Regions from separate parts of the Teichococcus aerofrigidensis genome, predicted to be linked through region 3. Evidence: predicted binding sites of a transcription regulator. Region 3 holds the regulator's gene; each other region holds the start of a gene.
The links. The regulator LexA, encoded in region 3, represses DNA repair genes until DNA is damaged. The targets are predictions, from matches to a motif close to TGTTCTANNTANGTTC.
Positions count from the first base shown of each region.

Region 1: ACVMLK_RS13540 (PA0069 family radical SAM protein) is a predicted target of LexA. The motif match lies at 6,587-6,602, and genes of this name have one in related genera.
Region 2: ACVMLK_RS01715 (ImuA family protein) is a predicted target of LexA. The motif match lies at 5,775-5,790, and genes of this name have one in related genera.

Region 1 is NZ_JBSXMU010000062.1:11,526-21,759, reverse strand. Features, by position in the region: gene ACVMLK_RS13560 (ATP-binding response regulator) at 109-2,733, shown strand; gene ACVMLK_RS13555 (response regulator) at 2,730-3,122, shown strand; gene ACVMLK_RS13550 (diguanylate cyclase) at 3,115-4,830, shown strand; gene moaB (molybdenum cofactor biosynthesis protein B) at 4,854-5,387, shown strand; gene ACVMLK_RS13540 (PA0069 family radical SAM protein) at 5,391-6,530, opposite strand; gene ACVMLK_RS13535 (Bug family tripartite tricarboxylate transporter substrate binding protein) at 6,715-7,698, shown strand; gene ACVMLK_RS13530 (DUF2171 domain-containing protein) at 7,771-8,013, shown strand; gene ACVMLK_RS13525 (SPFH domain-containing protein) at 8,036-9,418, opposite strand; gene ACVMLK_RS13520 (hypothetical protein) at 9,477-9,821, shown strand; gene ACVMLK_RS13515 (SAM-dependent methyltransferase) at 9,844-10,234, opposite strand, start outside.
Region 2 is NZ_JBSXMU010000003.1:19,267-29,500, forward strand. Features, by position in the region: gene ACVMLK_RS01700 (hypothetical protein) at 1-259, shown strand, start outside; gene ACVMLK_RS01705 (error-prone DNA polymerase) at 282-3,554, opposite strand; gene ACVMLK_RS01710 (Y-family DNA polymerase) at 3,551-5,071, opposite strand; gene ACVMLK_RS01715 (ImuA family protein) at 4,986-5,711, opposite strand; gene ACVMLK_RS01720 (hypothetical protein) at 5,877-7,487, opposite strand; gene ACVMLK_RS01725 (TIGR02391 family protein) at 7,484-8,299, opposite strand; gene ACVMLK_RS01730 (hypothetical protein) at 8,289-9,095, opposite strand; gene ACVMLK_RS01735 (DUF2326 domain-containing protein) at 9,152-10,234, opposite strand, start outside.
Region 3 is NZ_JBSXMU010000006.1:25,742-35,975, forward strand. Features, by position in the region: gene trpD (anthranilate phosphoribosyltransferase) at 1-268, shown strand, start outside; gene trpC (indole-3-glycerol phosphate synthase TrpC) at 349-1,155, shown strand; gene moaC (cyclic pyranopterin monophosphate synthase MoaC) at 1,155-1,640, shown strand; gene ACVMLK_RS02985 (molybdopterin molybdotransferase MoeA) at 1,637-2,845, shown strand; gene lexA (transcriptional repressor LexA) at 2,996-3,745, shown strand; gene ACVMLK_RS02995 (ComEC/Rec2 family competence protein) at 3,702-5,867, opposite strand; gene gltX (glutamate--tRNA ligase) at 6,021-7,427, shown strand; gene ACVMLK_RS03005 (DUF6065 family protein) at 7,478-8,215, shown strand; gene ACVMLK_RS03010 (ATP-binding protein) at 8,220-9,563, opposite strand; gene ACVMLK_RS03015 (response regulator) at 9,610-10,234, opposite strand, start outside.

The DNA of each region.
Region 1 (10,234 bases), on a different contig from region 3:
CGCTTGTTGGTTGCAAGAGCGACAAGGGTTGTGCCAACTGCGCCTGGTCGCATTCCGCGGCCCGAAGGCCTCGCCCTTCGTGTCCAGCACGCCAGGTTTCCCGGTCCCATGGCCACCTCTTCCCGCCAGATCGGCTTCGCCGCCCTCGCCGGCGTGCTGTTCCTGGCCCTCTTCCTGACCGGTGGCGCCACCATCCGCGAGGTGCTGCGCGACGCCCAGGGCCAGCGCGAGTCGCTCGATCACAGTCATCAGGTGATCGAGGCGCTGCTACAGCTCCGGACCTCCTTCCATGACGCGATCTCCTCGCGCAACCAGGCCCTGTTCGGCGTGCCCGGCGAGCATGCGGCCTCCCTCGCGCGGGCACGTCAGGAGATCGAGGCCGGCGTGGACCGCCTCCTGCTGATGCTGCCCGAGGACAACGTCTTCCATGCGGCGGCGAAGGGGCTGTCCGCCTCGGCCCTGAGCCTGGGGCGGCGGCTCGGGGCCACCCTGCGTCTCCAGGGCAGCCAGGGGCTGGATCTGCCCATGCTGGTGCGCGAGAGCGCCGCCGAGCGGCATCTGCTGCTGCGGCAGGCCGAGGCCCTGATCGACCGGCAGCGCGATCTCCTGGCCGGCTACAACACGGCCTACCTGGCCAGGGTGCAGGCGGTCCGGCAACTCTTCCTGGCGCTGCTCGGCACCGTGCTGCTCCTGGCCGCCGCGGCGCTCTGGGGGCTGTTCCGGTTCCTGCAGAGCAGCGCGGGCCGCTACAACGCCCTGGCCCAGGCCAAGCGCATCAGCGACGAGGTCAATGCCGCCCTGGCCGAGAGCCGCCGCCGGCTGCTCTCGGTGCTCGACCACGCGCTGGACCCGATCCTGCTGGTGGACCGCGACGGCCGGGTGCAGATCGCCAATGCCGCCGCCGCGCGCGCCTTCCAGCTCAGCCTGCCCGAGATCATCGGCAGCCCCATGCGCAGCCTGGTGCCGGCCTATGGCGCCCGCTCGGGCGAGGTGCGCGCCCACCGCGCCGACGGCACCGGCTTCCCGGCCGAGCTCTCGGTCGGCCACTACGAGGAGGGCGGCGAGGACCGGGCCGTCTGCGTCCTGCGCGACGTCACCGAGCGGCACCGGCTGGACGAGATGAAGAGCGAGTTCGTCTCCACCGTCAGCCACGAGCTGCGCACGCCGCTGACCTCGATCCGCGCCTCCCTCGGCCTGGTGCTGGGCGGCGTGGCCGGCGACCTGCCGGAGGAGATGCGCGAGCTGCTGGAGATCGCGCACAGCAACTCCGAGCGCCTCGTGATGCTGGTGAACGACATCCTGGATATCGAGAAGATCGAGGCCGGGCGCCTGGAGTTCCGCCGCGAGCGCGTCTCCGCCCGGGCGCTGCTGCACCAAGCGGTGGAAGCCAACCGCGCCTATGCCGAGCAGTTCCGCGTCCGCCTCGAGGAAACCGATGACGGCGGCGCCGACGCGATGGTCTTCGCCGATGCCCAGCGCATCCAGCAGGTGCTGGCCAACCTGCTTTCCAACGCCGCCAAGTTCTCGCCGGAGGGCAGCAGGGTCGAGGCCTCGCTGCTGGTCGATGCCGGCAACGTCACCTTCCGCGTGCGCGACCACGGCAAGGGCGTGCCGAGGGAATTCCGCCCGCGCATCTTCCAGCGCTTCGCCCAGGCGGATTCGAGCGACGTGCGGCGCAAGGGCGGCACCGGTCTCGGCCTGTCGATCAGCCGCTCCATCGTCGAGCACCACGCCGGCAGCATCGGCTTCGAGGATGCCGAGGGGGGCGGCACCCGCTTCCACTTCACCCTCCCGCGCCTCGCCGCCCCGGAACAGGCGCCACCCCCCGCCCACGGGCCGGGCGAGCGCCGCCGCGTGCTGATCGTCGAGGACGACGCCGACGTCGCCCGCCTGTTGCAGATGCTGCTGGACCGCCATGGCTGGGACAGCCGGATCGCGCACAGCGCCGCCGAGACCTTTGCGGCGCTGGACGCGGACCGCTTCGACGCCCTGACCCTCGACCTCATGCTGCCAGACGAGGATGGCTTCTCCCTGCTGCGGCGCCTGCGCGCCCGCGAGGACGGGCGGGCCCTGCCGGTCGTGGTGGTGTCCGCCGTCGCCTCCCAGGCGGTCGATCGGGCGGGCGGCCCGGCGCAGGACACGCTGCACGGCGATGCCATGGGCGTGGTGGACTGGCTGGAGAAGCCGATCGACCAGGACCGGCTGCGCCACGCCCTGCGGCACGCCATGCAGGCCGGCAGCTCCCGCATCCTGCATGTCGAGGACGACCAGGACATCCGCCGCGTCGTCTCCGCCGTCATGGGCGACGCGGCCGAGATGGTGCCGGCGCGCAGCCTGGCCGAGGCGCGCGCGAGGCTGGCCGGGGAGGGCGGCTTCGCCCTGGTGATCATCGACCTCGAACTGCCGGATGGTCCCGGCCTCGCGCTGATGCAGGACCTCCGCGCCTTGCGCCACCCGCCGCCGGTGCTGATCTTCTCCGCCAGCGACGCCGATGCCGAGGCCAGCCGCAGCGTCACCGCCACGCTGGTCAAGAGCCGTACCGGGAACCGCGAGTTGCACGACACCATCCGACACCTGATCGAACGCCCCTCCCCCGCCCCGGCGCCGGACGATTCCTCCCACGCGCCGGCGGGCGATTCCTCCCACGCCCTGGCGGGCGATTCTTCCCACGCCCTGGCGGGCGATTCTTCCCACGCCCTGGCGGGCGATGACCGAACGGACAGGCGGCCATGAGCGGGGCGGCGCTGCAGCGGATCCTCTACGTCGAGGACGATCCGGACGTGCGGAAGGTGACCGGCCTGGCGCTGAAGGCGCTCGGCCGCTTCACCATCGAGCCCTGTGCCTCCGGTCAGGAGGCTCTGGACCGCGCCGCGGCCTTCGCGCCGCAGCTGCTGCTGCTCGACGTGATGATGCCGGGCATGGACGGCCCGACCACCCTGCAGCGCCTGCGGGAGCTGCCGGGCCTGGCAGATGCGCCGGCGATCTTTATGACCGCCAAGGTGCAGCCGCAGGAGGTGCGACGCTACCGCGACCTCGGCGGGCTCGACGTCATCTCCAAGCCCTTCGATCCCATGACGCTGTCGGATCAGGTGCGGCGGATCTGGGAGGGGCGGCATGGCTGAGCGCGCCGGCGGGATGCCGGCCTCCGAGATGCCGGCGGGCGAGGCCGAGTTGCGCGACGCGCTGCGCCGGCTGCGCGCCGATGCCGTGCAGCGCCTGGGCGAGCGGGTGCAGGAACTGGCCCGGGCCTGGGAGCAAGATGTCCGCCCCCCCCTCCTGGCGGGGCAGGCGTCCATGGGGGCCCCGGGGGAGGCCCTGGGGGAGGCCCCGGGGGAGACCCTGCTGGAGGCCCTCGGCGAACTGGCCGGCGCGGCGCATCGCCTGTCCGGCTCGGGGGGAACCTTCGGCTTCCCCGCCATCTCCGCCGCCGCCGCGCCGCTGGAGCTGATCCTGCTCGGCCTGCGCGACGACCCCGCCCCGCGGCCCGGCCATCTGCTCCAGGCGGAACAGCTCATCGCCGCCCTCCGCGCCGCCTGGGAGGCGGGGCCGCAGGGCGAGATGACGGAGGCGGCGGAGGGCGGCGCGCATCATCCCGTCGAGACGGCGGAGCCGATCTTCCTCTTCGCCACGCCGCGCAACCAGGCGCTGCTCTCCGCCGTCATCACCAGCCTGGGCTACAGCATCGAGCGGGTCGGGGGGGAGCCCTCGGCGCTGCAGCGCCCCCCCGGCCGGCGCCATTGCGCCGCCGTGGTGGATGACGAGCTCGAGGCCCCGCTGGAGGTCTGCCAGACCCTGGCCGGGCATTGCCCGGTGGTGCTGCTGACCGGCGACATCGGCTTCCCGGCCCGCCTCGCCGCCGCCCGCGCGGGCGTCGATGCCGTGGTGGCCAAGCCGCTCGAGGTCAACGAGCTGGCCGACTGGCTCGACCACTTCGCCGGCCACCGCTCCGATCCGGGCTTCTCGATCCTGATCGTCGACGATGACCGCCTGCTGGCCGAGACCTATGCCCTCGCCCTGCGCCGCGCCGGCATGCAGGTCGCCACTGTGGCCGACCCCTCGCAGGTGATCGAGGCGATCGCCGCCACCGGCCCGGACCTGATCCTGATGGACATGCAGATGCCGGAGACCGACGGCATCGAGCTGGCGCGCGTGATCCGCCAGACCCGGCGGCACCTCTCCCTGCCGATCCTCTTCCTCTCCGCCGAGCAGGACCAGCAGCGGCAGATGCTGGCCCGGCGCCTCGGCGGCGACGACTTCATCCCCAAGCCGGTGGACCTCGACCGCCTGGTCTCGCAGGTGCGGATGCGGGCCGAGCGCGCGCGGGCGCTGCGCGCGGTGATGGAGACCGACAGCCTGACCGGCCTGCTCAACCATGCCCGCTTCAAGGAGCGCGTGGCGCTGGAACTGGCGCGCGCCGAGCGGCACGGCAGCCCCCTCAGCCTCGCCATCCTCGACCTCGACCACTTCAAGAGCGTCAACGACCGCTTCGGCCACCTGGTGGGAGACCGGGTGATCCGCGCCCTCTCGCGCGCCCTGCAGAAGCGGCTGCGGCGCACGGACGTGATCGGCCGCTACGGGGGCGAGGAGTTCGCCGTGCTGCTGCCGAACACGCGCCCGGAAGCGGCCCTGGCGGCGATCGACGGCATCCGCGCCCGCTTCGCCGAGGCACCCTTCGAGGCCGCCGGGGGCTGCTTCACCGCGAGCTTCAGCGCGGGCATCGCCGGCGCCGATGGTGGCGCGCAGCCCGAGGCGATGATATCGGCGGCCGATGCCGCGCTCTACGCGGCCAAGCGTGCCGGCCGCAACCGGGTGATGCTGGCCGGCGACTGACCCGCAGCCGAAAGGGCACCGCCATGCCGATCGACGAATCGCTACGCTTCCTGCCCGTCTCCATCGCGGTCCTCACCGTCTCGGACACGCGCGACATGGCGGAGGACCGCTCCGGCGCCCTGCTGGCCGGGCGCATCGAGGCGGCGGGACATCGCCTGCATTCGCGGCGGATCGTCCGCGACGACACGCCGGCGATCGAGGCCGTACTGCGCGGCTGGATCGCCGATCCGGAGGTCGATGTCGGCATCACCACCGGCGGCACCGGCATCACCGGCCGCGACGTGACGCCGGAGGCCTTCGAGCGGGTGCTGGAGAAGCGGATCGAGGGCTTCGGCGAGCTGTTCCGCATGTTGAGCTACCAGAAGATCGGCACCTCGACGATGCAGTCCCGCGCCATCGGCGGCGTCGCCGGCGGCACCTATCTCTTCGCCCTGCCCGGCTCCTCCGGCGCGGTGAAGGACGGCTGGGACGACATCCTGCGCTTCCAGCTCGATGCCCGGCACCGGCCCTGCAACCTGGTCGAGCTGATGCCGCGGCTGCAGGAGCATCTGCGCTGAGGCTCAGAACAGGGCCAGCTGCCGCGCCTCGGCCGGCGTGCCGCCGGGACCCGGCGGCGGGCTGAACTGGCCGCAATCCAGCGCGCCGCGCGCCTCGCCCCGGGCCGTGAGGCCCAGGCGGCGCGACGCGACGCGAAACCGGTTGGCCAGCATCTCGGCATAGGGTCCGGACCCCGACATGCGCTGGGCGAAGTCGCTGTCATAGACCCGGCCGCCCCGCGTCTGCCGCACCAGGGCCAGCACCCGCTCGGCCCGGTCCGGCATGTGCTCGCGCAGCCAGTCCTCGAACAGCCCGGCGATCTCCAGCGGCAGGCGCAGCAGCGTATAGGCGGCGCGCGTGGCACCGGAGGCGGCCGACCGCTCGAGGATGCGCTCCAGCTCCATGTCGTTCACCGCCGGGATCATCGGCGCGGCGAGGACGGCGGTGGGCACGCCGGCGGCGGTCAGTTGCCGGATCGCCTCCAGCCGCCGCCCCGGCGCCGCCGCGCGCGGCTCCAGGATGCGCGCCAGGGCAGGATCGAGCGTGGTGACGGAGAGGCAGACGCGCACCAGGTTGCGCGCCGCCAGCCGCTCCAGGATGTCGAGGTCGCGCAGCACGCCGGCCGACTTGGTGACGATGGTGACGGGATGGCCGAAGCGCTCCAGCACCTCCAGCACGCCGCGGGTCAGCTTCAGCTGGCGCTCCACCGGCTGGTAGGGATCGGTGTTGGAGCCCAGCGCCAGCGGGCGCGGCACATAGCCGGGCCGGCGCAGCTCCTTCTCCAGCAGCGCCGCCACCTCCGGCTTGAACAGCAGCCGCGTCTCGAAATCCAGGCCGGGCGAGAGGCCGAGATAGGCATGGCTCGGCCGGGCGTAGCAGTAGATGCAGCCGTGCTCGCAGCCGCGATAGGGGTTCACCGCGCGGTCGAAGCCGATGTCGGGCGAATTGTTCCAGGCGATGGCGCTGCGGGCCGCGTCCCGCGTCAGGGTGGTGGCCAGCGGGGGCAGGTCGGCGAAGCTCTCCTCCAGCGTCTGCCAGCCGTCGTCGAACGCCTCGGTGGCCAGGCGCTCGAAGCGCACCGCCGGGTTCCGCGTCGCCCCGCGGCCCTTGCGCGCGCCTTCCAGCAAGGGAGAGGCGGTGGCGCGGATGCTGCCCTCCGGCATCGTCAGTTCCCTTTCCGTTCGGCCGGACTCTGTGGCCGATTCGCCGTCGCCGTCAAGAACACTTCATGAACGGAACCCCCGGGCCGCCATGGCCCCTGCCATCCCGGGGCAATCCGGTGTTGGATGGCGGCCTCGGAAAGGGCGCCGCCGGAATGCGGCGGCGGAACAGCAAGGGGAGCAGACGATGAAGCGCAGGACCACTCTCTTCGGCCTGGCGGGCGCCGCCGCCGCCTCCAGCGGCTGGACCACGGCCAGAGCCGAATCGGCGGCGGAGTATCCCTCGCGGCCCGTGCGCGTCATCGTCCCCTATGCCGCCGGCGGCGGCACCGACATCTGGGGCCGCATTGCCACCACGGCGATGGCGGCGGATCTGGGGCAGCCCTTCGTGGTGGAGAACCGCGGCGGCGCCTCCGGCATGATCGGCACCGAGGCGGCGGCCCGCGCCCCGGCGGATGGCTACAACCTGCTGTACACGATCACCACCCATGTCCAGGCCCCCGTGGTGCTGCGCCGCTGGAGCTATGACCCGATCAAGGATTTCATGCCGATCGGGCGGCTGGGCACCACCTCGCTGGCGCTGGTGACGCGGTCGGAAACCCCGGCCAACACGCTGGAGGAATTCGTCGCCTGGGCGAAGGGCAAGCGGATGGGCTACGGCTCCTACGCCCAGGGTTCGATCGGCCACGCCTTCGGGCTGATGTTCAACCAGACCGCCGGCCTCGGCATGGAGCATGTCTCCTACCGGGGCGAGGCGCCCATGGCGATGGACATCCTGAACGGGCAGATCGCCTTCGGCTTCCACAGCCCGAGCGTGGTCGGCGGTCACCTCAAGGCGGGACGCATGAAGGCCCTGGCCTGCAGCGGCGAGCGGCGCATCCCCTCCCTGCCCCAGGTGCCCACCATGCTGGAGCTGGGCTACCCGAAGGAATTCGGCTCCGCCTCCTTCAACGGCCTGCTGGCGCCGGCGGCCGTGCCCCAGCCGATCCTGGACAAGCTCGCCGCCTCCTTCCGCAAGGCAGCGCAGGACCCCGATCTGCAGCGCCGGCTGATCGAGATCGACGTGGTGCCGGACTATCTCGGGCCGCAGGAGTTCCGGGCCTACATGGCGGCCTATCTGGAGGACTGGAAGCAGGTGACGGAGCGGCTCAACCTCTACGCCGAGAGCTGAGGCGGATCGGCTGCATCCCCGGCGGCGGCGCCGCGTTCTCCTGACCGGATCAGGCACAAGGGAGATCCCGCCATGACGGATGCCAGCGCGATCAGGGAACACATGGAGGTCATCGGCGCCGATGGCGTCCATGTCGGCACGGTGGACCGTGTCGAGGGCGAGCGCATCAAGCTCACCAAGCAGGACAGTGGCGAGGGCTCGCACAAGGGCCACCACCACTTCATCTCCCTCGGCCTGGTGGCGGAGGTCGAGGGCAACCAGGTCCGGCTCTCCGCCAATGGCGATGTGGCGGTGACCTTCGAGGAAGAGGCCTGACGGGGAAGAGGCCTGACACGCCTCAGCCGGGGTGGCGCCGCACCAGCAGCGTCATCCCCTCCACGCCCACCACGGCCACGGGCTGCCCGGCCGCGAGGCCGGTGCCCTGCGCCGGCCAATCGGAATCCCCGACGCGAACGCGCTCCGGCGTGAGCATCACGCCCTGGCGCCCGACCAGGCCGGCCGCCGGCGTGTTCAGCGCCCGGTCCGGCCGCGCCCGGCGGGGGCGCAGGAAGCGCAGCGAGAGGCCGATGCCGAGGGCGAGCAGCAGGACATAGGCCAGCAGGGACCCGACGGGGCCGGGCGCCGCCAGCAGCACCAGCAGGCCGGTGCCCACCGCCGCCGCCCCGATCCAGATCAGGAAGGCGCCGGGCAGCAGCAACTCGGCCGCCATCGCCAGCAGGCCGAGGCCGGTCCAGACCTGCCAGGAGGGCATCAGCCCCGCCCTCCGGCCTGGGGCACGGAGCCCTGCGGGGAAGGCGGCGGCGGCGCCGTTGCGGAACATCTCCATCGCGCCGGTGATGCCGCCCGCGATCGCCGCGGCCTCCATCGGCACCACCACCAGCTTGGCCGAGCGGCTGGCGGCAAGCTCCCCGAAGGCGCGGATGTAGCGCTCGGCAATGAAGTAGTTCAACGCCGCTTCGCCGCCGCCCCGCGCCGCCGCGGCGACCACGCGCGTGGCCTCCGCCTCGGCCTGGGCCAGCCGCTCGCGCGCCTCGGCATCGCGCCGCGCCGCCTCCAGCCGGCCCTCCGCCTCCAGCACCTGCGCCGCCTTGTCGCCCTCGGCGCGGGCGATCGCCGCCGCGCGCTCGCCCTGGGCCCGGGCCACCATGGCGCGGCGCTCGCGCTCGGCCGTCATCTGGGTGTTCATCGCCGCCACCAGATTGGCCGGCGGCTCGATCTTGCGGATCTCGACGCGCGTCACCTTGGCGCCCCAGGGGTCGGTGGCGCCGTCCAGCACGGAGAGCAGATAGGTGTTGATCTTGTCGCGCGAGGAGAGCGCGGCATCGAGATCCATCTCGCCGATGATGGCGCGGATATTGGTCATGGAGAGGGCGGTCAGCGCCTGGGTCAGGTTCTGCACCTGATAGGCCGCCTTCTCGGGGTCCATGACGCGGTAGTAGACCACGCCATCGACCGAGACATTGGCGTTGTCCCGCGTGATCACCGCCTGCTCGGGGATATCGAGCACCGTCTCCTGCACATTCATCCGGTGGCCGATGCCGTCGATGAAGGGGATGATGAAGTTCAGGCCGGGTTGCAGCACGCGGATGAAGGCGCCGAAGCGCTCCACCGTCCAGGCCTCGCCCTGGCTGACGGTGCGGATGCCCTTGAAGGCTGTGAGAATGGCGAGGCCGAGCAGGATGACGGCGACGATCAGGCCGCCGGGAACGGGCGTGTCCAAGAAGCGTTCTCCCTCCGGGGCCGTCGCCGGGGCCGGGGCGGCCGGCCCGCAGCATAGCATGGGCCGGCCTCCCGCCCGCATCGCGGCGGAGGAGGATGGCGGCATGCGAAGGATGGCGCTCCTGATCCTGCTGGCGGCCTGCGGCGCTCCGGCGCCGCCCGGCCCCTATGACGACGAGCCCCGCTTCTATCCGGGTGGCCGGCCCGCCCCCGCCGCGTCCCTCAGCCCCGGACAGGCGGCCCGCGACCGGGCGGCTGAACTGGCCTGCATCCGGCAGGGAAAGGCCGCCGAGGCCGCCCAGCCCTGGCTCGGCGCGCTCAGCATGCGGGCGGCGGTGATCGGCGCGCGGGTGCGCAACGACTGCCTCGACGCCTACCGGCGGAGCGGCGTGCCGCCCGGCTGAACCCGCGCCCGGCTGAACCCGCTTAGCCGGCCAGACGGCAGAACATCAGCTCGTGCTTGTTGTGCGCGCCATGGAAAAGCTGCGCGCCGGGGATGGCGGCGAATTCCGCCGCCGTGTCGTGGTCGGTCTCGCCCTGGAACTTGAGGGTGCAGACGAAGTTCCGCGCCCGCCCCGCCTCCATCCAGCGCCGCACCAGCGCCAGCAGCCGCGCCGGGTAGCAGATGATGTCACTGAACAGCCAGTCCACCGGCGGGTGCTTCTCCGGCTCCAGGCCGAAGGCGCTCTCGGTGCGGATGGTGACATTGGGCAGCGCCGCCACGGCCGGGTCCATCGCCGCCTTGTCCACCGCCGTCACCGCCCCGCCGAGTTGCGCCAGCGCCCAGCTCCAGCCGCCCGGCGCGGCGCCGAGGTCG
Region 2 (10,234 bases), on a different contig from region 3:
CCAGGATTTCGTCTCGTTCCAAACCACGCACAATGAACGAACGGTCGAGAAGCATCCGAACCCGTTCTTCACGAATCCCGCAGAGCCTGTCGACGAGGAGGACCTGGGGGGATGGCGACGCCTCACGATCGAAGTCAGTCGGGAAAAGCTGATGGCGGCCATCGACGAGGTGGAGAAGTTGGCTGACTGGGTGCATCGGAACGACGAAGCCGTATGGGAGTGGCGAGCTCGGACGGTGGCCGCGAAGGCCAGAGATTGACGACTCAGTGCCAAGTCTGCGCTCAACGAAAGTCTCTCGTCCTCACCTTGATCGTGTCCAGATGGAGGTCTGGGATGAAAATGTCGCGCGGCCGAACGGTCCGGGGCGGCAAGCCACGTGGATCGGGCGTCGGCGAGCCATGGTGAAACTCGTCGCCGCGACCATGCGGTAACGGGAAGGCGGTCTCTCGATCGCCGACGCTCGCCAGATCGGCGGAGAGGTCCGTGAGCCGCTGGGCGACGAGATGGACCACTTCACCCTCGCGCTGCACGCGACCGCGCACCGCGATCATACCCGCGGACAGGATCGTGCGACGGTTCTGCTCGAAGACCTTTGGCCAGATCACGAGGTTCGCAATGCCGCTTTCGTCTTCTAGCGTTATGAACATGACGCCCTTGGCAGACCCTGGCCGCTGTCGGACCAGCACGATGCCGGCCGCTTCGAGCCACCGGCCGTCACGCGCCTCCATAGCTTCGAGGCAGGTGACCATTCGGCGTCGCCGCAGGTCGTGCCTTAGGAAGGATACGGGGTGATCCCGTAGAGAGAGGCTGACGTGGCGGTAGTCTTCGACGACATCGCCACCGGCCGTCATGGGTCGGAGGACGATGGCCGGTTCGGCAATCTCGGGCACGATTTCCGTTTCGCGGGCCGAGGCCGCAGCAAAGAGCGGCAATGGCGCATCCCGAAGGGCTTTGATCGCCCAGAGCGCTTCCCGACGAGCAAGACCAAAGGGCGGCCGGAAACCGTCTGCCTCAGCGATGTGCGTCAACGCGCCCACGGGCACGCCAGCTCGGCGCCAGAGATCGTCCACCGACATGAAGGGATGTCCCGCCCGGGCAGCGACGATCGCCGCGCCATGGGCGTTCGCCAGACCCTTGACCATGCGCAGACCGAGCCGAACAGCAAATCGGCCGTCATCATCGATCGGCTCGAGCGTGCAGTCCCAACGGGACGCATTGGCGCACACCGGTCGCACCTCGATGCCATGATCTCGCGCATCACGCACGATCTGGGCCGGCGCGTAGAACCCCATGGGCTGGCTGTTCAGGAGCGCTGCGCAGAAAACGTCGGGGTGCCAGCACTTCAGCCAGGCCGACGCGTAGGCGATAAGCGCAAAAGAGGCTGCGTGGCTTTCCGGAAAGCCGTAAGAGCCGAAGCCTTCGAGTTGCTTGAAGGTCTGCTCGGCGAAGGCAGCGTCGTAGCCATTGGCCACCATGCCGGCGATCAGCTTGTCCCGGAAATGCGATACACCCCCGGTGAACTTGAAGGTCGCCATCGACTTGCGCAGCATGTCGGCTTCCCCGGGCGTGAACCCGGCGCATTCGATCGCGACGCGCATCGCCTGCTCCTGGAACAGGGGAACGCCGAGCGTCTTGCCCAGAACCTTCTCGAGCTCCGCCTTTGGATAGTGGACGGGCTCCAGCCCCTCGCGGCGCCGAAGATAAGGGTGAACCATGTCGCCTTGGATCGGCCCAGGCCGAACGATGGCGACCTGAACGACGAGGTCATAATAGGTCCGCGGTTTCAGGCGCGGCAGCATGGACATCTGCGCGCGGCTTTCGATCTGGAAGGTGCCGAGCGTATCGGCCCTCCGGATCATCGCATAGGTGCGTGGATCCTCCGCAGGGATGGTCGCCAGATCGAGGTTTACGCCCTTGTGCTCGGCGAGCAGATCGAGCCCCTTCTTAATGCAGGTCAACATGCCGAGCGCCAGGACGTCGACCTTCATGAACTTGAGAGCGTCGATATCGTCCTTGTCCCATTCGATGACCTGACGATCGACCATCGACGCGGGCTCGATCGGCACGAGATCGTCGAGGCGGTCATGGGTGAGCACGAAGCCGCCAGGGTGCTGGCTGAGGTGGCGCGGAGCGCCCATCAGTTGCCGGGCAAGATCGAGCGTCATCCGAAGGCGCCGGTCTGCGAGGTTGAGATTCAACTCCTCGACGTGGCGCTTCTCGACGCCTTCCTCTGACCACGCCCACACCTGCGACGACAGCGTGCCGATCAGGTCTTCGGGCAGTCCGAGCGCCTTGCCGACGTCCCGCAACGCACCCTTGGTGCGATACCGGATGACGGTCGAGCACAGCGCGGCATGCTCCCGGCCATAGGTCTCGAACACCCATTGCATGACGATTTCGCGCCGCTCATGTTCGAAATCGACGTCGATGTCGGGCGGCTCGCGCCGTTCCTCGGAGATGAAACGCTCGAACAGCAGGTCGTTGCGGCCAGGATCGATCGAAGTGATGCCAAGAACGTAACAGACGGCGGAGTTGGCGGCCGACCCACGACCCTGACACAGAATGTCCTTTGACCGCGCGAAGCGAACGATGGAGTTCACGGTCAGGAAATAAGGCGCGTAGTCCAGCTTCTCGATCAACCGCAACTCATGCTGGAGGGCGGCGGTCACGCTCTCGGGTACGCCCTCGGGATAGCGTTCAGTCGCGCCCTCCCAGGTGAGCTTCGCCAACGTCTGCTGGGGCGTGAGTGCGGGATCGTCGCGCTCTTCCGGATACTGGTAGGCAAGCTCGTCGAGGCTGAAGCGGCAGCGGTCCGCGATCTGCAGCGTCCGGGCAAGGGCCTCGGGATAGCGGCTGAACAGACGATGCATTTCGTCCGGCGGCTTGATGTAGCGATCGGCATGTCGCTCTCGCCGATCGCCAAGCGTATCGATCGTGACGTTGTGCCGGATGCATGTGACTACGTCCTGCAGGATCCGCCGGGCCGGCTCGTGGAAGAGGACGTCGTTCGTCACCACGGTGGGCACGCGCATCTGTGTGGCCATGTTCGAAAGCTCATGCAGTCGGAGCTGATCGTTTGGCCGGCGGCGCAAGGTGAGCGCGAGATAGGCTCTGTCGCCGAAAGCGTCCCGCAATCGCCGCAGCCGGAACTCGCACTCGTCATCCGCCAGGTCGGGTACGAGCGCGACGATCAGGCCGTCGCCGTAGGCGACAACATCAGGCCATTCGAGAATGCACTTGGCCTTGCCGCCTCGTTTCTTACCGAGGGATAGAAGCCGGCAAAGGCGCGAATAAGCGGATCGATCCGTTGGATAGACCAGCACGGATGTGCCATCGGCGAGGTCGAGCCGGCAACCGACAATCAGGCGAACGCCGGTCGTCTTGGCCGCTTCATGAGCACGGACGACGCCGGCGAGCGAATTCCGATCGACGATGGCGACGGCCTCGATCCCAGCCAAGGCCGCTTGCGCAAACAGTTCCTCGCAGGAGGACGCGCCGCGCAGGAAGCTGAAGTGTGAGGTGACCTGCAGTTCGACGTAGCGAGGTGAGCTCATCCGAAGACCCCGTGGATGAACCAGCGGTGCGACCCCGTCGCCGTGTCTTCGCCGTCACCGGCACGATAAAGCCAGTAGCGTTCGCCGGCGTCGTCCTCGACCCGAAAATAGTCTCGGACGGCGACCAATTCGGCGTCGCGTTTCCACCACTCTCCGAACACGCGCTCCGGTCCATCACCCCGGCGCAGTCGGCGACGCACGCCGCGCCAGGTGAATGAAACGGGCGGATGATCAGGCAAGAGCGCTACAGTCTCGACCTGCTCCGGATGGGCCAGCAGACGCGAGGGGCGCGGCCAATGGCCGGGCCATGCTGCGCCCGTATCGGCGGCCATCGCCGGAATGCGGCCAACGGAGCGTTCCGGAACGTCGCTCGCAACCGGCGCCAGCCGATAGAGCGCCTGCTCACCCACCCGGTTCATAAGCGTATCGATCAGGTCCGAGACGTCCGGCACACTCTCCTCGATCAACGAACTGACGGTCTGCCGACGCTCGATCGGCTCAGCGACGCTGGCCGCAAGCGTCATCACCTCGATCCCGAAGCCGGGCTCGATCGTCTCGATTTTGTCGCATAGGAGGCGCGTCAGGCGCTTTGCATCCCGGACCGGCGTCGCCATTCCAACCCGGACCGCCTGTGAGCGACTGTCGACACGGTGGCAGATGAGGTCGAGGCGTCGTGCGCCGAGACCAGCTGCCTCGAGGCGGTCGCATAGCTGATCGACGAGCTTGGCGATGTAGCGGGCGATGGTCTCCGCCGCGCCGATCGGTTCCGCGAACGACCGGCGCACTTCGATCAGGTCGGCGGGTCGAACCGGATCGATCGGCTCTGACAGGTCGCCAAGCGCTTGATCGATACGACGGCCGATCGATGGACCGAAGCGCAGGGTGAGCGGCGCGCGCGGCTGCGCGAGGATATCGCCGATGGTTTCGAAGCCGAGCGTCCGCAGCGCCGCGACGATCGAAGCGTCGATACGCAGCGCGGCCAGCGGAAGCGGTTCCAACAGCGATGCATCATGACGTTCAGGAGCGATCATCGTCGGGCGGGCTGCAAACCGGGCCAAGGCGTGGGCCGCGCCCCAACTGTCGGCGATCGCGCCGCGAGCGGCGATGCCGGACATGGCCAGCCTTCCGATCAGGCCCTCCAGCATGGCGGTTTCGCCGCCGTGAAGGTGATCGGCTCCGGTCGAGTCGATGATGATCCCGTCTGGAGAATCAGGGGCCACGACAGGCGCGTAGCGCAGGAGCCAGGTGGCTAGCCGGTCAAGTGCCTCCACATCGGCTGCCGGCTCGGCATCTTGCACGATGAGGTCTGGCACCAGAACCTGAGCCTTGGTCACAGGCATGCCGGGGCGAAGGCTGGCGGCCACTGCAGCGGCATTCGCCGCCAGCACCACCCGCCTGTTTCCTTCCCGGCCAATCAGGACGAGCGGCGCCTCAGCCGGAGGCGCCGCGTCGCCAGCCTTCCGCCGGAGCCGGTCGGTGGACCAACTCGGCAGGAAGAGCGAGACGACCCGTGTCATCGCACGCCTCCAACTCGAAATCTGCACTCTCGCCCGCGCGTGCGCGGATCAGTTCGACCAGCCAGCGGGCACGCCCTACGCCCGGAACAGGTAGGGGTGTCGATGGCACCATAGACACGCGCCAGCGTGTCATCGCGGCGGTGGGTTGGCCGAAATCAGTGGCCTCGGTCTGTCGTCGCCAACGCCGCAGCGCGATCCCGATCGATCCGCTTCCCTCGGCCGCCAACTGCAGGCGGCGCGAGGCTGTCATGGAAAGCCGCGCCACCTCACCGAGAACCGCCCCGAGGCCACCATGGCGCAGCCCTTCCTCCATGCAGGCCAGCACGGTCTTGTCATCACCGGCTTCGAGATAGATTACGCGATCGGACGCAAGACCTGCCTGAGCGATCGCCGGCGCGAACAGGTCCGGACGGGTGATACACCAGAGGATCTTGCCCTTGGTTCGAGCCGCGACGCCCGCGCTGAACAAGGCTGCTGCGGCGCCATCGACCGCGCCATTCCCACCGCCGGCGATCTCATGCAGCGCGCCGAGCGCCAACCCGCCACCCGGGAGTCGTGAGTCGACGTCGGCAATCCCAAACGGGAGAACCGATTTGGCACGCCGGCTTCTGCCTTCGATCTTCTCGATCTGCGCGCGCAAAGACTCTATGGCGGGCTCGGGCCGCACGCTCCCAGTTTACCTCCGGATAGGGGTTCGTCATCATGTTCCCTATTTGTTCTAGATTTCAGCTGCGAGAGTCAAGGTCGATTCTGCGCCGTCAAAGGACCAGCGGCGCACGCGCCTCAAGCTGTTGATAGCGGCCGTTCAGCCTTGTTTGGGCAAGGCGCCGTTAGCGTCGGCACGCGGCGTCATGGTGATGTTGCGCGGGTCGATGATGAGCTTTAGGTCGGCGGCGGCAGCCTGATCGAGCCCATATTCCTCGAGGTCGTCGACGACCGGGCGAACATCGAAAGCTTCAAACCGCGTTGAGCGATACCGCCATTCGACGTCGTCGGTCTCCTCGAAGAAGACCTTGGCGCTGAAGCTGATGCTCGTACCGGCGAATGACATGCTGTTGAAGTAGAGGCCTGCGGGTGGGGGCCCACTCTCCTCGACGTCGAGGCTTTGGAACTCGAATCGCGCGTCCGGGCGAGGATTGAGCAGGATGTCCACAACCATACGTGCGTCATTGGCCGCCCAGAACGCATCGAATTTGAAGCGCTCGGTCGAGCGCAGGCCGGCGTTGGTTAGCAAGCGCAGCCAACCATCCACGAAGGTCGAGATGAGTGGCACCTCGTCGAGATATGGGCCTGTGAGCGGTTCATTGACTGGGAAGGTAATCGGGGGGATCCGGCTGTTCCCAGAAATGGTTAGCGTCGATCGCTCGGATGCCATGAGCGTCAGGCCGCGCAGTAGTTCCGCCCACTCTTCGAGCGTGTATTCCAAATCGTCGATGGAGCCGACGCTTTCGAACCTGAGCGCGGGAGGGGTGAGCCGAATGATGAAGTCCCGGCTGCGGACGAGCAGTTCGGGTCCATGCGGTTCGAGGATCGGCGGACCGATGAACATCTCGCCATCGAACCGCGCCGCCTGCGCGAACCCGGGGCCTCGGATCGCGATCTCGCATGATCCGAGCGACGGCGGCGTCAGTCGAAGTTCCTCGATGTCGTCAAATAGCGTGCCTTGATACGGAAGGCGGATGCCGAAGCGGCTATCGTAGACACGCAAGCGGTGCGGTTTTAGGGGCGCAAGACCGAGCAGCAGGTTGGCGAAATGCTCCGGCCCCTCGATCTGGAGTAGCGCCTCGGCTTCGAACTGGCCGTTCTCATAGCCGAGTTCATCGAGCTGACGCTGCTTCTTCGCGGTATAGGCGCCTGGATCTTGTCCGCAGGCGGCCGACAAGGCCGACGAGAGGCCGGCGGCGGTCGGCTCGAAACGCTGTCCGACTTTCTCATAGTCATAGCTGATGTCGACATGATTGATGTCGTGCGCTTTTCGAGCCTCCGCCAATCGCAATCGCTTGAGCACCCGGGCGAGTTCGTTGCCGATGAGATGGACGAGGTAAGCCGACTGGATTTCACCATCGGCCCGCATTCGGAAGACGATGACCAGCGCCGGCCGAGGATCCTTGGCGAGGCGATCAATGGCGGACAGGCTGAGTCGGATGCGGTTTCCGGTGCGGCCGAGCGTCGACTTCAGTTGGACCCGGGCGGCATTGGTCTGGCGCCGATCGAGCGGTAGCGACGATTGTCCGCCTGATCCCATTGGGAACTCCACGATGAAGTCCCAGCCCATAATGTCGACGGTACTCTTGTTGCAGAAGAGCCCGGCGCGTTCGCAGAGCAGCTCAAAATGGCGCTCGCCGATGCGGCCGATCCGATCGGATTCCAGCTCGGGGTCATCGTCTTGTCCGCCGTCGGCGCCCTTCGTGGTCATGTGCGCGCCGGCATATGGGCGGCATCGAGCCGGCGGTGGATGAGCGACACGATTGTGAGCAGGTCTTCGGCATCTTCTTTGGACATAGCCCAATGGATGCGCGCCTCATGTGCAGTGGGGTTGCGGAACATGCCGAAGGTGCCACGGACCAGATTTGCGAACCCGCTTTGCTCACTCCGCTCGCTTGCGGTGGATAGCGGGTTGATCGCAAGCATCGGCGGACTCCCGGCAAGTGTCCGATCGACGAGCGTAGCGCCGTCATCGGAGAGCCCTGTCCGCGATCGCATCTTATCAGCGACGCTTTTGACCGCTTCTTGCACCGCATGAAAGTAATTGTCGGCGAGAAGCTCGGCGCGGCAGAATTTCAGGACGTCCGGGTGCACACCGCGACCTTCAAGGTCTGCTCGCAAGTCGCGCGCGCGCCGCTGAGCCTCAGGTAGGGTCTGGGCGACATCCGCCGATTTCAGCTCGCCGGACTCATCGACCACAAGTCCTGCGAATGCCAACGCTAGGTTTAGGCGAGCCCGCATAGGCTCATAGCGGTGCGGCTCGCGGCTGTAACGCGCCGGCTTCATGGCGAGCCGGATGAACTCAAGGATATTGGTGCGGTTGCGTTTGGTATTCTGGCATCCTGCGAAGGCGTTATAGATACGGACGCGCTTCGTCATAGGTCCCGGATCGGCAATCTTGCACGACCCAAGCAGGTGCTCGATCTCCGGCCCGGTCAGGCCTTCTGCAGTGTCGCCAAGCGCGCCGGCGATCGCTTCCAACTGATCTTGTGAAAAGAACGCCATATCGGGCTCACTGACCATAGGCGAGTCGCCGCAGGAAGGTCCTGGCGGTGACAAGAACGACATGCAGGCGGAAGGTGCTGTGGTCTTCATCCGAGAGGCCCGGATGCGAACCCTCCGTGTGGAGCATTTTGAAGAGGCCGTTGACGTAGTTCTTGCCGTCTTGGGTCCACTCGTTGCGATCCGTGGCAAGGAAGCCAATCTCAGCGAGCAAAGCGCGCCGGTTTTCTGAGCTGGGCCGTTGACCCGCTTCCTGTGGTCGCACGTTGCGCGCGATGTCGTCGAACAGACTTTCCAGGAAGGTCCGGAGCTGGCTGTTGCAAGCCGCCCAATCGCCGCGGGTATGCGCTTCGATCGCCTGTTCGAGATGACCGAGAGGAGTTGTGAAGCCGAATGACTTGAGAAGCTGATGCACCTCGTCGTCCGTTTGGGGGAGGTGGATGTCGCCGGGCAGCGCCGCGCGGATGGACGCGTTCGGCCCGTAGTCGTCCCACGTCAAAACATATCCATCACGCGCAAGGCCACGTGCGAAGGCCGTTTGCAGAGCGTGCGTAGCGTGTTGTTGCGCTAGCTGCGCGGCTTGCCGGATTACCGCCTCGCCAAGGGTCATGCTACCTTCGAGCGTGTCGAGCACGGCCTCGGCTCGTTGCACAACGATCCGGCCTAGCAAGGCGCACTTGTTGGCGACGCTGAGGGAGGTGCTGGTGGAAATCTCGTCCTCCAGGCCGAGGCGGAGGACCATCTGGTTGAACCGTGCCTGGCTGTGTTGCTCCAGCAACTCAACGGCGGCGATCAGCGTGGGTCGGGTGAACGGCACAGATCTCATGCTGGGGACGCGCTATGGGCACGATCGTGCTTCATGTCGCCCCTCGCTCAATAACGGAACCCAAGGAGGCTTCCGGTCGGATCAGTATCGGTGAGCCGGAGGCGGACGAGGCTCTCGTAGTCAAAGCCTGACGTAAAGTCGCCCACAGGAACCATGTCGGTGTTGAGTGTGCAGATGTACTGGAAGCCGTGTTTTGCAGCCATCGCGGCGGCAAGTTCCAAAGCATGGGCGCGCTGCCGCGGGTCAACACCGTCGAAAATTGTGCTGTCGTGGATCAGGAAGTCGATCCCGAGACCACGCTGGCGCGCGAACGAGATCAGCATGAGATCGTAGCAGAAGATTTTCATCTTGCTAATGCCCTCGCTTGGGCTGCCCGCGATCTCGACGTCGAATTTGTAGCCCGTGTCGTCGATATCGATGACCAGGCGGCCGGGCGACTTGTAGAGGCTCTCCGAGAATTCCGAGAAGAGGCTGAGCGCCCGGGACCACAGCGCACGCCGCTCTTCATAGTCGAGGGTTGTCGCGCGTTTCAGCTCGACGGTCTCGACCTTGATCGTGTCCGCCTTGGTGGTCATCTGACGAAGCTGAGTGATCCTGTTGGTCAATTCGTCGACCTTCAGCCGGGTGGCTGCATGCAACTCCTGTAACTGCGTCAGTTCCTCCAGCGCGCCTTGTCCCGCAAGCGCGCTGAGGTAGTTGGCACGGCGATCCGTCAGGTTCGCGATATCGGTCTCACGCTCGCTGACGGCAGCTTCCAGCGCGGCAATCTCGCCGGCGATGAACTCACGGCGATTGGCGATGATCTGGGCGTTGAATGCCCGCGCATCCGCCAGCGTCTTCTTGACGGCGCCAGGTAGGGCGATGCCCGCTTCGCCGTAAAGGGCTTCCAGACGGTCCTCGGTCGGAGCGTCTTCGCTCACCAACGAGTCACGGTAGCGATCGAGCCGGCGCTTATCCACGATATTGGCGTTGACCAGGCTATGGATTTCGCTGGTCAGAAGGTTCGCCTGAGTCTCGATTTCACGGTACTGCGGAAGAACGCGAAAATTCGACAGCGCCTCGCGTTCACGCTCAAGCTGGGTTGAAAGGCGCAGGCGCTCGGCTTCGAGCTCACCGAGCGAGGCCAGTTC
Region 3 (10,234 bases):
ACTCCCGGAAGCGCCGGTGGAGGCCCTGAAAGGCGGCGACCCGGCCGAGAACGCCGTGGCGCTGGAAGAGCTGCTGCGGGGTGCCACGGGCGCCTATCGGGACTGCGTGTTGCTGAATGCCGCGGCGGCGCTCATCGTCGCCGGTGTCGAGACCGATCTGCGGGAGGCCGCGGCCCGGGCCGGCCGGGCGGTCGACGACGGATCGGCCCTGCAGGTGCTGGAACGCCTGCGCCGGGCGACGGCCTTGCCTGAAACCCGGCCGGACTGAGGGGCCTTCCCCGTGACGCTGTCCATCCTGCCTCCTGGCCTGCCTCCCGGCCTGCCACATCCGCCTTCGAGGAAAGCCCCATGAACACCGAGGCCCTGCCCGACACCCTGCTGCGCATCCTCTCCGACAAGACGTCGGAGATCCGCGAGCGGGCGGCCAGCACGCCGCTTTCCGAACTGGAGGGGCGCGTGCGTGACGTGGGCAAGCCGCGCGACTTCACGGGCGCGCTGTTCGCGGCGGTCGCGGAGGGGCGCATCGGCCTGATCGCCGAGATCAAGAAGGCCTCGCCCTCCGGCGGCCTGATCCGCGATCCCTTCGATCCGGTCGGCCTGGCCAGGGCCTACGAGTCCGCCGGGGCGGCCTGCCTGTCGGTACTGACCGATGGCCCCCACTTCCAGGGCAGCCCGGCCGATCTGGTCATGGCGCGCGGGGCCTGCGGACTGCCGGTGCTGCGCAAGGACTTCATGATCGACCCCTATCAGGTGTTCGAAGCACGGGCGATGGGCGCGGACTGCATCCTGCTGATCCTGGCCGCCCTGTCCGACGAGCAGGCCAGGGAGCTGGAGGACGCCGCGCGCAGCCTGGACATGGCGGTTCTCGCCGAGGTGCACGACCGCCATGAGCTGGAACGGGCGCTCGGCCTCCGCACCCAGCTGATCGGCGTGAACAACCGGAATCTGCGGAGCCTGAAGACCGATCTGGCGACGGCGGAGGAGCTGGTTCCGCTGATCCCGCCCGATCGCATCCCGGTCGCCGAGAGCGGACTGCGCGACGCAGCCGATGTCCGCCGCATGGCGGCGGCGGGCGCCCGCTGCATTCTGGTGGGCGAGCATCTGCTGCGCCAGGCGGATGTCGCCGCGGCCGCCCGCGCCATGGTCCAGGCCTGATGCCGCCCCCGCCCGCCCTGACCCATTTCGACCCGGAGGGCCGGGCCGTCATGGTCGATGTCTCGGCCAAGCCCGACACCGTGCGGATCGCGCTCGCGCGCGGCTGCGTCCGGATGGCCGCCGAGACCCTGGCCGCCATCGGCGCGGGACGGATGAGCAAGGGCGACGTGCTGGGCGTGGCCCGTCTGGCCGGGATCATGGCCGCCAAGCGGACGGCCGACCTGATCCCCCTCTGCCACCCGCTGGCCCTGTCATCGGTGCGGATGGACTTGCGGCCCGAGGGGGAGACGAGCCTGCTGATCGAGGCGGAGGTCAAGACCACCGGCCCGACGGGCGTGGAGATGGAGGCGCTGACGGCGGTGAGCGTCGCGGCCCTCACGGTCTATGACATGTGCAAGGCGATCGACCGGGGCATGACCATCGAGGGCATCGGCCTGCTGCGAAAGGAAGGCGGTCGGTCGGGGCGCTGGGAGGCCGCGCCGTGATCTCGGTCGAGGAGGCGCGGGGCCGCATCCTGGCCGGCCTGCGGCCGACCGGTGCGGAAACGGTGGCGCTGGCCGAGGGCTGGGGGCGCGTGCTGGCGGCGGCGGTCGTCGCCCGGCTGACCCAGCCGCCAGCCGATGTCTCCGCCATGGACGGCTACGCCCTGCGCTCCGAGGATGCGCGGGAAGGCGGCATGCTGCGGGTGATCGGCGCGGCGCCGGCCGGGCATCCCTATCAGGGCAGGATCGGACCCGGCGAGGCGATCCGCATCTTCACCGGCGGTCTGCTGCCCCCCGGCGCCGATACCATCCTGTTGCAGGAGGATGCGGAGGTCCTGGACGGCCAGGTGCGGATGCGCGAAGCGCCCCGGAAGGGCCGGTGGATTCGCGAGGCGGGGCTGGATTTCCGCACCGGCGATGTCCTTCTGACGCCCGGCCGTCGCCTTTCCGCGCGGGATATCGGACTCGCGGCGGCATCGAATCACGCCTGGCTCACGGTGCATCGGGCACCGCGCATCGCCATCCTGGCGACGGGAGACGAGATCGTGCTGCCGGGCGAGCCGGTGCCGGCGGGTGGGATTGTCTCATCCAATGCCCATGCCCTCGCCGCGCTGGTCCGCGCCGGCGGTGGAGCACCGTTGATCCTGCCCATCGCCGGGGATGATCGCGAGGCCATCGGCCGGGCGGCTGTCGATGCCGCCAGGGTTTGCGACATCCTGGTCACCACCGGGGGCGCCAGCGTCGGCGAGCATGACCTGATCCAGCCCGCCCTGGAGCCCCATGGCTTCCGCCTCGACTTCTGGAAGATCGCCATGCGGCCGGGCAAGCCACTCATCTGGGGCCATCTGGCGGGCACGCCGCTGCTGGGGCTTCCGGGAAATCCGGTCTCGGCCATTGTCTGCGCGCTGCTGTTCCTGTGGCCGGCGACGATGGTCCTGTCCGGCCTGCCGGCGGCCGCCCCTCCCTTCCGGATGGCCATGCTGGCGGACGATCTTCCCGCGAATGACCGGCGCGAGGACTATATGCGCGCGGATCTGTCCCGCGACGGGGAAGGCCGGTTGATCGCGCGGGCGGCATCGCGGCAGGACAGTTCCATGCTGCGAACCCTCTCCGCCTCCGGCGGCCTGCTGCGGCGCCCGCCGCATGCGCCGGCCCTGCAAGCCGGCGCGATGGTCGAGGTGCTGGTGCTGGACGAGTTCGGGATCTGAGCCGGGCAACTGCGCGGCTCCTTCAGAAATTCAGCCAAGCCTCGGATTTCAGGGCATTTGCCCGTTGACCGCGAATGCGGAACTTTCGTAGAACATCGTGGACGGTCGCGCTTTGTTCGCTGCCGCCTCACTGGTTCCGGGAGCCGCCCTATGCTGACGCGCAAGCAGCACGAGTTGCTGATGTTCATCGACCGGCATCTCCGGGACACCGGTTTCTCTCCCTCCTTCGAGGAGATGAAGGAGGCCCTCAAGCTGCGCTCCAAGTCGGGGATCCACCGCCTGATCACGGCCCTGGAGGAACGTGGCTTCCTGCGGCGGCGCGCCCACCGCGCGCGTGCCCTTGAGGTCATTCGCCTTCCCGAGAGCGCGATGGCCGGACCGCGCATGGCGGCCGAACCCGCTGCGGCGCGGGCGGAGGCGCCGCGCCCGGCCTTCTCGCCCCCGGCCTTCTCACCCAATGTTATCCGCGGCAATTTCGCTTCCAATCTGCCCGGCGTCCCGCGCGCCCCTGACGCGGCCGCGGTGCACCTGCCGCTCTATGGCCGCATCGCCGCCGGCCAGCCGATCGAGGCCCTGCGCGACCAGGGGACCAGTGTCGAGGTGCCTACCGCCCTGCTCGGGAACGGCGAGCACTATGCTCTGGAGGTCGCTGGCGATTCGATGGAGGGGGCCGGCATCCTGGATGGCGACACGGTCATCATCCGCCGTGACGAGACGGCCGATACTGGATCCATCGTGGTGGCCCTGGTCGACGACGCCGAGGTGACGTTGAAGCGCCTCCGGCGCAAGGGCAACTCGATCGCGCTCGAAGCCGCCAATCCGCGCTACGAGACCCGTATCTTCGGACCCGACCGGGTCAAGGTCCAGGGGCGCCTGATCGGTCTGCTTCGGCGCTACTGACGCCCAGGGGCTTGTTCTCCTGGCGCCGTTCCCCGGCCGGGCGCGGCGGCCGGGGAACCCAGGGGCGGTCGCCGCGCCATTCACGGTCCGAGAGGATGCGCGCTCCACCAGGCTCCAGCCAGATGGCGTGCGATCCGTCGCGCCAGACACTGAAGCGGTCGACGACCGGAATGCCCTCGCAGCGGCCTCGGATGGGCTCGGGGGAGATCAGTACGGCCGCCTCCTGGCCGCAAGCCGGAGCGGCTGTCACCGGCGGCGCCGTCTCGCCACGGCGGGTCCGGGCCGGCTTCAGCAGCAACGCCGCCCTGCTTCCTTCCCGCGGCTGAAACCGGCAGATCAGGCCGGCGCATGGCAGGAGCGCGTCATCACCGGCGGTTTTGTCGGAATAGGGCTCGGCTTCGTCCTCTCCCCAGCCTCGAAGCCAGCTGTCACGGATGAAATTCGACGCCCCGCTGGCACGGTGGAGGACGACGGCTCCATCGGTACGAAAGGCGATGAGGCGGGCATCGGCGGAAACCAGCACGTCCGGCGGCGCGGTCCAAAAGGAAGCGCACAGGCCGGTGGCGATCAGCGGAAGGCCAAGGCAGCGCCAGCGGCTCCGCCACAGGCACAACCAGATCATGCCGAAACTCGTCAGGGCCAGGGCCCAGGCCGGCATGGGGCGGGCCAGGAGAGCCGCGCCCGGCCAGCTGGCGACCGTGCGCGCGACCCACAGCACGACCTCCACGCCCCATCCCATCACCGCCAGCGGCCAGCTTTCGAGATGCAGCGGCATCAGCGCGGCCGCGGCCAGGGCGGCGGGCATGATGAGAAAGGAGGTCACCGGCACGGCGAGCATGTTGGCGACGACGCCATAGAGCTGGATGCGGCCGAAATGGAACAGGCCGAAGGGCAGCGTGGCCAGCGTCGCCAGAACCGAGGTCAGCACCGAGCCCATGAGAATCAGAAGGGGTCGTCGCCACCATTCGGCGCTGCGTCGCCAGCGGGTCATCCAGCCGGCCGTCGCTTCCGCGCCCGCGACCAGGGCCATGACCGCGGCGAAGCTCATCTGGAAGGAGGGGCCCAGCACGGCCGCCGGCTGGATCAGCATCACCGCCACGGCCCCGAGCGCCAGGGCCCGCATGGAGAAGACGCGGCGGCCCAGCAGGACGGCCAGCGTCATCAGGGCCGCCGAGGCGAAGCTGCGCTGCATCGGAACCTGGAACCCCGTCAGGGCCAGATAGCCCAGGCCCAGCAGGAGGGCGGCCGGCGCCGCCAGCAGCCTGCCGTCATGGCGCAGCGCGAGCCAGGGCCAGAACGCGATGGCACAGCGGGCCACGCCGAATCCCAGCCCCATCACGATGGCGATGTGCAGGCCCGACACCGACAGCAGATGGGCCAGACCGGAGTCCCGCATCGCCGCCATGGCCTCCGGTGCGATGGCGCTCTGTCCTCCCGTGATCAGGGCCGCCGCGATGGCGCCCACGGACCCCGGCAAGGCGGTGGCCACCCGCTGCTCCATGCTGGCCCGCAGGGTGGCGAAGACCGGTGCCCGATCCGCCTCCTGCAGCCGCTCCGCCGACCCGATGGCGAAGCCCGAGCCGCCTAGGCCCGAGAAGTAGGCGTCGCGCTGGAAGTCCCAGGCCCCCGGATAGGCGGGAGCGGAAGGGGCGCGCAGCAGGGCCCGCACCCGCAGCCGGTCCCCTGGGGAGGGGTGGAGGGGATCGTCCTTCCGCAGCCGCAGGCGGATGTCGCGCGGCAGGGTCCCTGGCCCTTCATCCAGCATCACGCCGGAGAGGGTGACACGAAGTCCTTGCGGCAGGGTCTGCACGGTCTCGACACTGCCCGTGACGATGACCGCCTTGCCGGGAAGCATCAGGGGCGCCGGAAGCGCGCTGGCGTGCCAGGCCGCGACGGCATAGCCCGTGGTGATCATGAGACCCAGGGCGGCGGGCCATGCCCAGGCCGGATGCCGCCGGAGGGCAAGCAGGAGAAGCGCCACAAGGGGCGGCAGCAGGAGAACGGCCCGCGCGGGCTCCGTGGACCGCGCGAAATAGCCGACGATACCGGCCCCCATGCCCACCGGCAGCCAGAGGGGAAAGGCGCGCCACTCCTGCTGCAGGATGACGGCGAGCATGTTCATCCCGCGCGCAAGCAGGCCTGGCCGGAGCCGATCGGAGTCCGGGCCGGGCAGGATTTCAGGATTAAGATCTAGCGCCATTCTTCAACCATGGCGCGCACTCTACAGCGGAAGGCGGTGGTGCTAGAAGGACGGCCTGAAGGAATTGACCGAGCCATGACCGTACGCACCCGTTTCGCCCCTTCCCCGACCGGGTATCTGCACATCGGGGGAGCCCGCACCGCTCTCTTCAACTTCCTCTTTGCCCGCCATCACGGCGGCCAGTACCTCCTGCGCATCGAGGACACGGATCGTCAGCGCTCCACCCCGGAAGCCGTCCGGCAGATCCTGGAGAGCCTGGACTGGCTGGGCCTGCAGCCCGACGAGCCTCCCGTGATGCAGACCGCGCGGGAAGCCCGGCATGCCGAGGTGGCCCGCATGCTGCTGGCGGCCGGCAAGGCCTATCAGTGCTTCTGCACCCCGGAGGAGCTGGCGCAGATGCGGGAGAAGGCCGCCGCCGAGGGCCGCCCGCCTCGCTATGATGGCCGCTGGCGCGACCGCGACCCGGCCGAGGCGCCGGCCGGCGTCCGGCCCGTCATTCGCGTCAAGGCGCCGCGCGAGGGCGAGACGGTGATCCAGGACCTGGTCCAGGGCGAGGTCCGGGTGCAGAACAGCGAGCTGGATGACATGATCATCCTGCGCTCCGATGGAACGCCGACCTATCTGCACGCCGTCGTCGTCGACGACCATGACATGGACATCACCCATGTCATCCGGGGTGACGACCACCTGACCAATACCTTCCGCCAGGTCATGGTCTATGACGCCATGGGCTGGCGCCGGCCGCACTTCGCCCATATTCCGCTGATCCATGGCGCCGATGGCGCCAAGCTGTCCAAGCGGCATGGCGCCGTGGGGGCGCTGGAGTTCCGGGATCAGGGCTTCCTGCCGGAGGCGGTCTGCAACTACCTGCTGCGCCTGGGATGGGGCCATGGCGACGAGGAGTTCGTGCCCCGGGAACGGGCCATCGCGCTCTTCGACCTGAAGGATGTCGGCCGCGCGCCGAGCCGGATGGACTATGCCAAGCTGACGCATCTGAACGCCCAGTATCTGCGGCAGATGGACGCCGGGGCCGTGGCCGGCAAGGTGCTGGAGATCCTCGCGCACCGGCCCTCGATCAGCTTCGGCACCGAAGGCGCCGAGCGCGTCCGCCTGCTGATGCCCGATATCCTCCCGCGCGCCCGCACCCTGGTCGAGGCGGCCGACATGGCGGCCTTCGCCGTCGCCAGCCAGCCGCTGACGATGGAAGCCAAGGCCGCGGCATTGCTGACCGACGAGGCGAAGGCGCGGCTGAAGGATCTCGCGATCTTCCTCACCGATGCGCCCTGGGAGCGCGCCGACCTGGACAAGTGGCTGCGGGACTATGCCGAGGTGAAGGGCCTCAAGCTCGGCGCCGTGGCGCAGCCGCTGCGCGCGGCGCTGACCGGCAGCACGCAGTCTCCGCCCATCGACGCGGTGCTCTTCGCGCTGGGCCGCGCGGAATCCGTCTCCCGCATGCTGGCGGCGGCGGGCGACGAGGGCTGAGACGGCACAGGGATACCGGATCTTAAGCCGGGGCGATCCATCCTGCGGGCATGTCCGTGAACGAGATGCCCCGCAGGCTCATCGCCTACCAGACAGGCCCCGCCCTCCCGGGCCTGCGCCCCGCCTCCGCCCGGCGGGGCTGGATGGACGAGACCCCGAATGGCTTCGCCTACCGCTGCCTGCCCATGACCGTGGCCAATGCCCATGGCTGGGAGGTCATCGGCGACACGGCCTTCGAGGCGTGGTGGAATGGCGGAAGCCGCAAGACCGACATCGTCATTCGCCCGCTGGGCGGTGGCGCCATCCGGCCGATGAGCCATTTCGGTTCGGGCATCCTCACCTTTCCCATCGATGCCCTGCTGCGCACGGAGCCTGGGATCGGCCTCTGGGTGTCGGGGCCTCCGAACAGCCCGAAGGATGGCATCATGCCATTGTCGGGGCTGGTCGAGACCGACTGGGCACCGATGACCTTCACCATGAACTGGCGTTTCACCCGGCCTGACCATGTCATCCGCTTCGAGGCCGGTGAGGCGATCTGCTTCTTCTTCCCGCTCGATCGTGGGCTGATCGGCCGGCACCAGCCGCAAAGCCGCCCCATCACCGAGGACGCCGCGCTGGAGGCGGCTCATCGAGGATGGCGGCAGGGCCGCCGCGCCTTCAACGAGGCGCTTCACGAGGAAGGCAGCCCCGAGCGGGCGAAGGGTTGGCAGAAGGATTATCATCGTGCGCCGGGCATTGCCGACCACATGACCAAGCCTCGGGTACTGCCCTTCCCGCCCCTTCCCTAGAGTGTCAGGCCGGCAATGTCACCAGGGCGGTGATGCCGCCCGTGGCGCGGTTGCTGAGCACCACGTCGCCGCCGTGGGCGCGGAGGATATTGCGCGCGATGGGCAGGCCGAGGCCTGTGCCACCGGTCTCCCGGTTCCGGCTCACCTCCAACCGGCGGAACGGCTGGAACACCGCCTCCAGCGATTCGGGCGGAATGCCGGGCCCCTCGTCCTCGACGCGGAGATGGAGGGTTCCGGTCTCACTTGGCGCCTCAAGCCGGATGCAAGCCGTCGCTCCGTAGTTCAGCGCATTTCCGACAAGATTGGCGAGAGCGCGCTTGAGGGCGATCGGCCGGCCGCGGATCCGCAGGCGCTCGGGCCCTTCGTAGCGGATGGCCTCGGGCGGCAGTTCCGGCCTGGCATCGGCGGCCTCGTCGAGCACGGTGCGGCAGAGCGCCGCGAGGTCGAGCGGCACCGAGGGCTCGGCCGTGGCCTCGTCCCTCGCGAAGGCCAGGGTTTCGTTGACCATGGATTCCATCTCGTCCAGGTCGGCCAGCATCTTCCGGCGCTGCTCGTCATCCTCCAGGAACTCCGCCCGCAGCCGGAGCCGGGTGATCGGGGTCCGCAGATCATGCCCCATGGCGGCCAGCATCTGGGTCCGGTCGCTGACGAAGCGGCGGATCCGCTCGGCCATGGTGTTGAAGGCGCGCGCCGCGGTGGCCACCTCCAGCGGCCCCTCCTCCGGGAGGGGCGGCGCGTTCACGTCGCGGCCGAGGGCCTCGGCGGCCCGCGCCAGCGCCGAGACAGGGCGGGTCAGGCGGCGCGTAGCGATCAGGATCAGGGCCAGCGCGGCGCCGGTCATCAGGAAGAAGGCGACCAGGAAGGTTTGCGAATGCCAGGGCCGGGGCGGCGGAACGGCCATGCGAAGATTGAGCCAGGGCCCGTCCGGCAGTTGCAGGGAGAGCAGAAGGCTGCCGGGCCGGCTGCCCCCCGCCACCTTCACATCCACGGGGCGGGTGACACGGGCGGCGCCGATGATGAACTGCGGCTGGAACAGTTCGAGGGAGGCGGCCGAAGGGCGGGGCATCCCCAGCCGAACGGCCGGCATGGCCGAAAGCTCGACCTGAAGGCCCACGGGCAGGTCCAGATCGCCGAGCACGGCCTCGCGCAGCATCGGCGGCGACAGCATCGCCGCCCTCCAGGCACCCCCGGCACGCGCGGTGATCTCCCGCGACAGCGCGAAACGCTGAAGATCGACGCGATCGAGGGCATGGATCGTCAGGCCGGCCGCCTGCACCGCCATCAGGGCCAGCGTCAGGAAGAAGGCGGTCCGGCCCGCCAGGCTGCGGGGCAGCAGACGGCGGATCACCCCGGACTCTCGGAGCCGGGACTCGCAGGTCCGGGGCGGGGCCGGATCAACGGGCCATGTCCAGATCGCCCGTCGGCGCCGGGCTGTTCTCCATCCCGCGGTCGCCCAGCTTCTCGACGGTCGCCGCCAGGACATATCCGCCACCGCGCACGGTCTTGATCAGGCTTGGATTGCGTCCGTCATCCTCCAGCTTCCGGCGGAGCCGCGAGACGGCGACATCGATGGCGCGGTCGAACGGCCCTGCCTGACGGCCGCGCAGCAGGTCCATCAGCATATCGCGGGTGAGCACCCGGTTCGGCCGCTCCACCAGGACCATCAGCAGCTCGTACTCGCCACCGGTCAACGAGACTTCCACGCCGTCCTGGTTCAGCAGGCGGCGGCGCGCCGGTTCCAGGGTCCAGCCGGCGAAGCGGATGGCCTTGGCCGGCGGCTCCTGCTGCCCCAGCCCCTCGCCGCTGGCGCGGCGCAACACGGCCCGGATGCGCGCCAGCAGTTCGCGCGGATTGAAAGGCTTGGCCACATAATCGTCGGCGCCGAGCTCGAGGCCGACGATGCGGTCCGTCTCCTCGCTCATCGCCGTCAGCATGACGATCGGAACATCGCTCTGGCTTCGCAGCCAGCGCGCGAAGTCGAGACCTGATTCGCCCGGCAGCATCAGGTCCAGCACCACC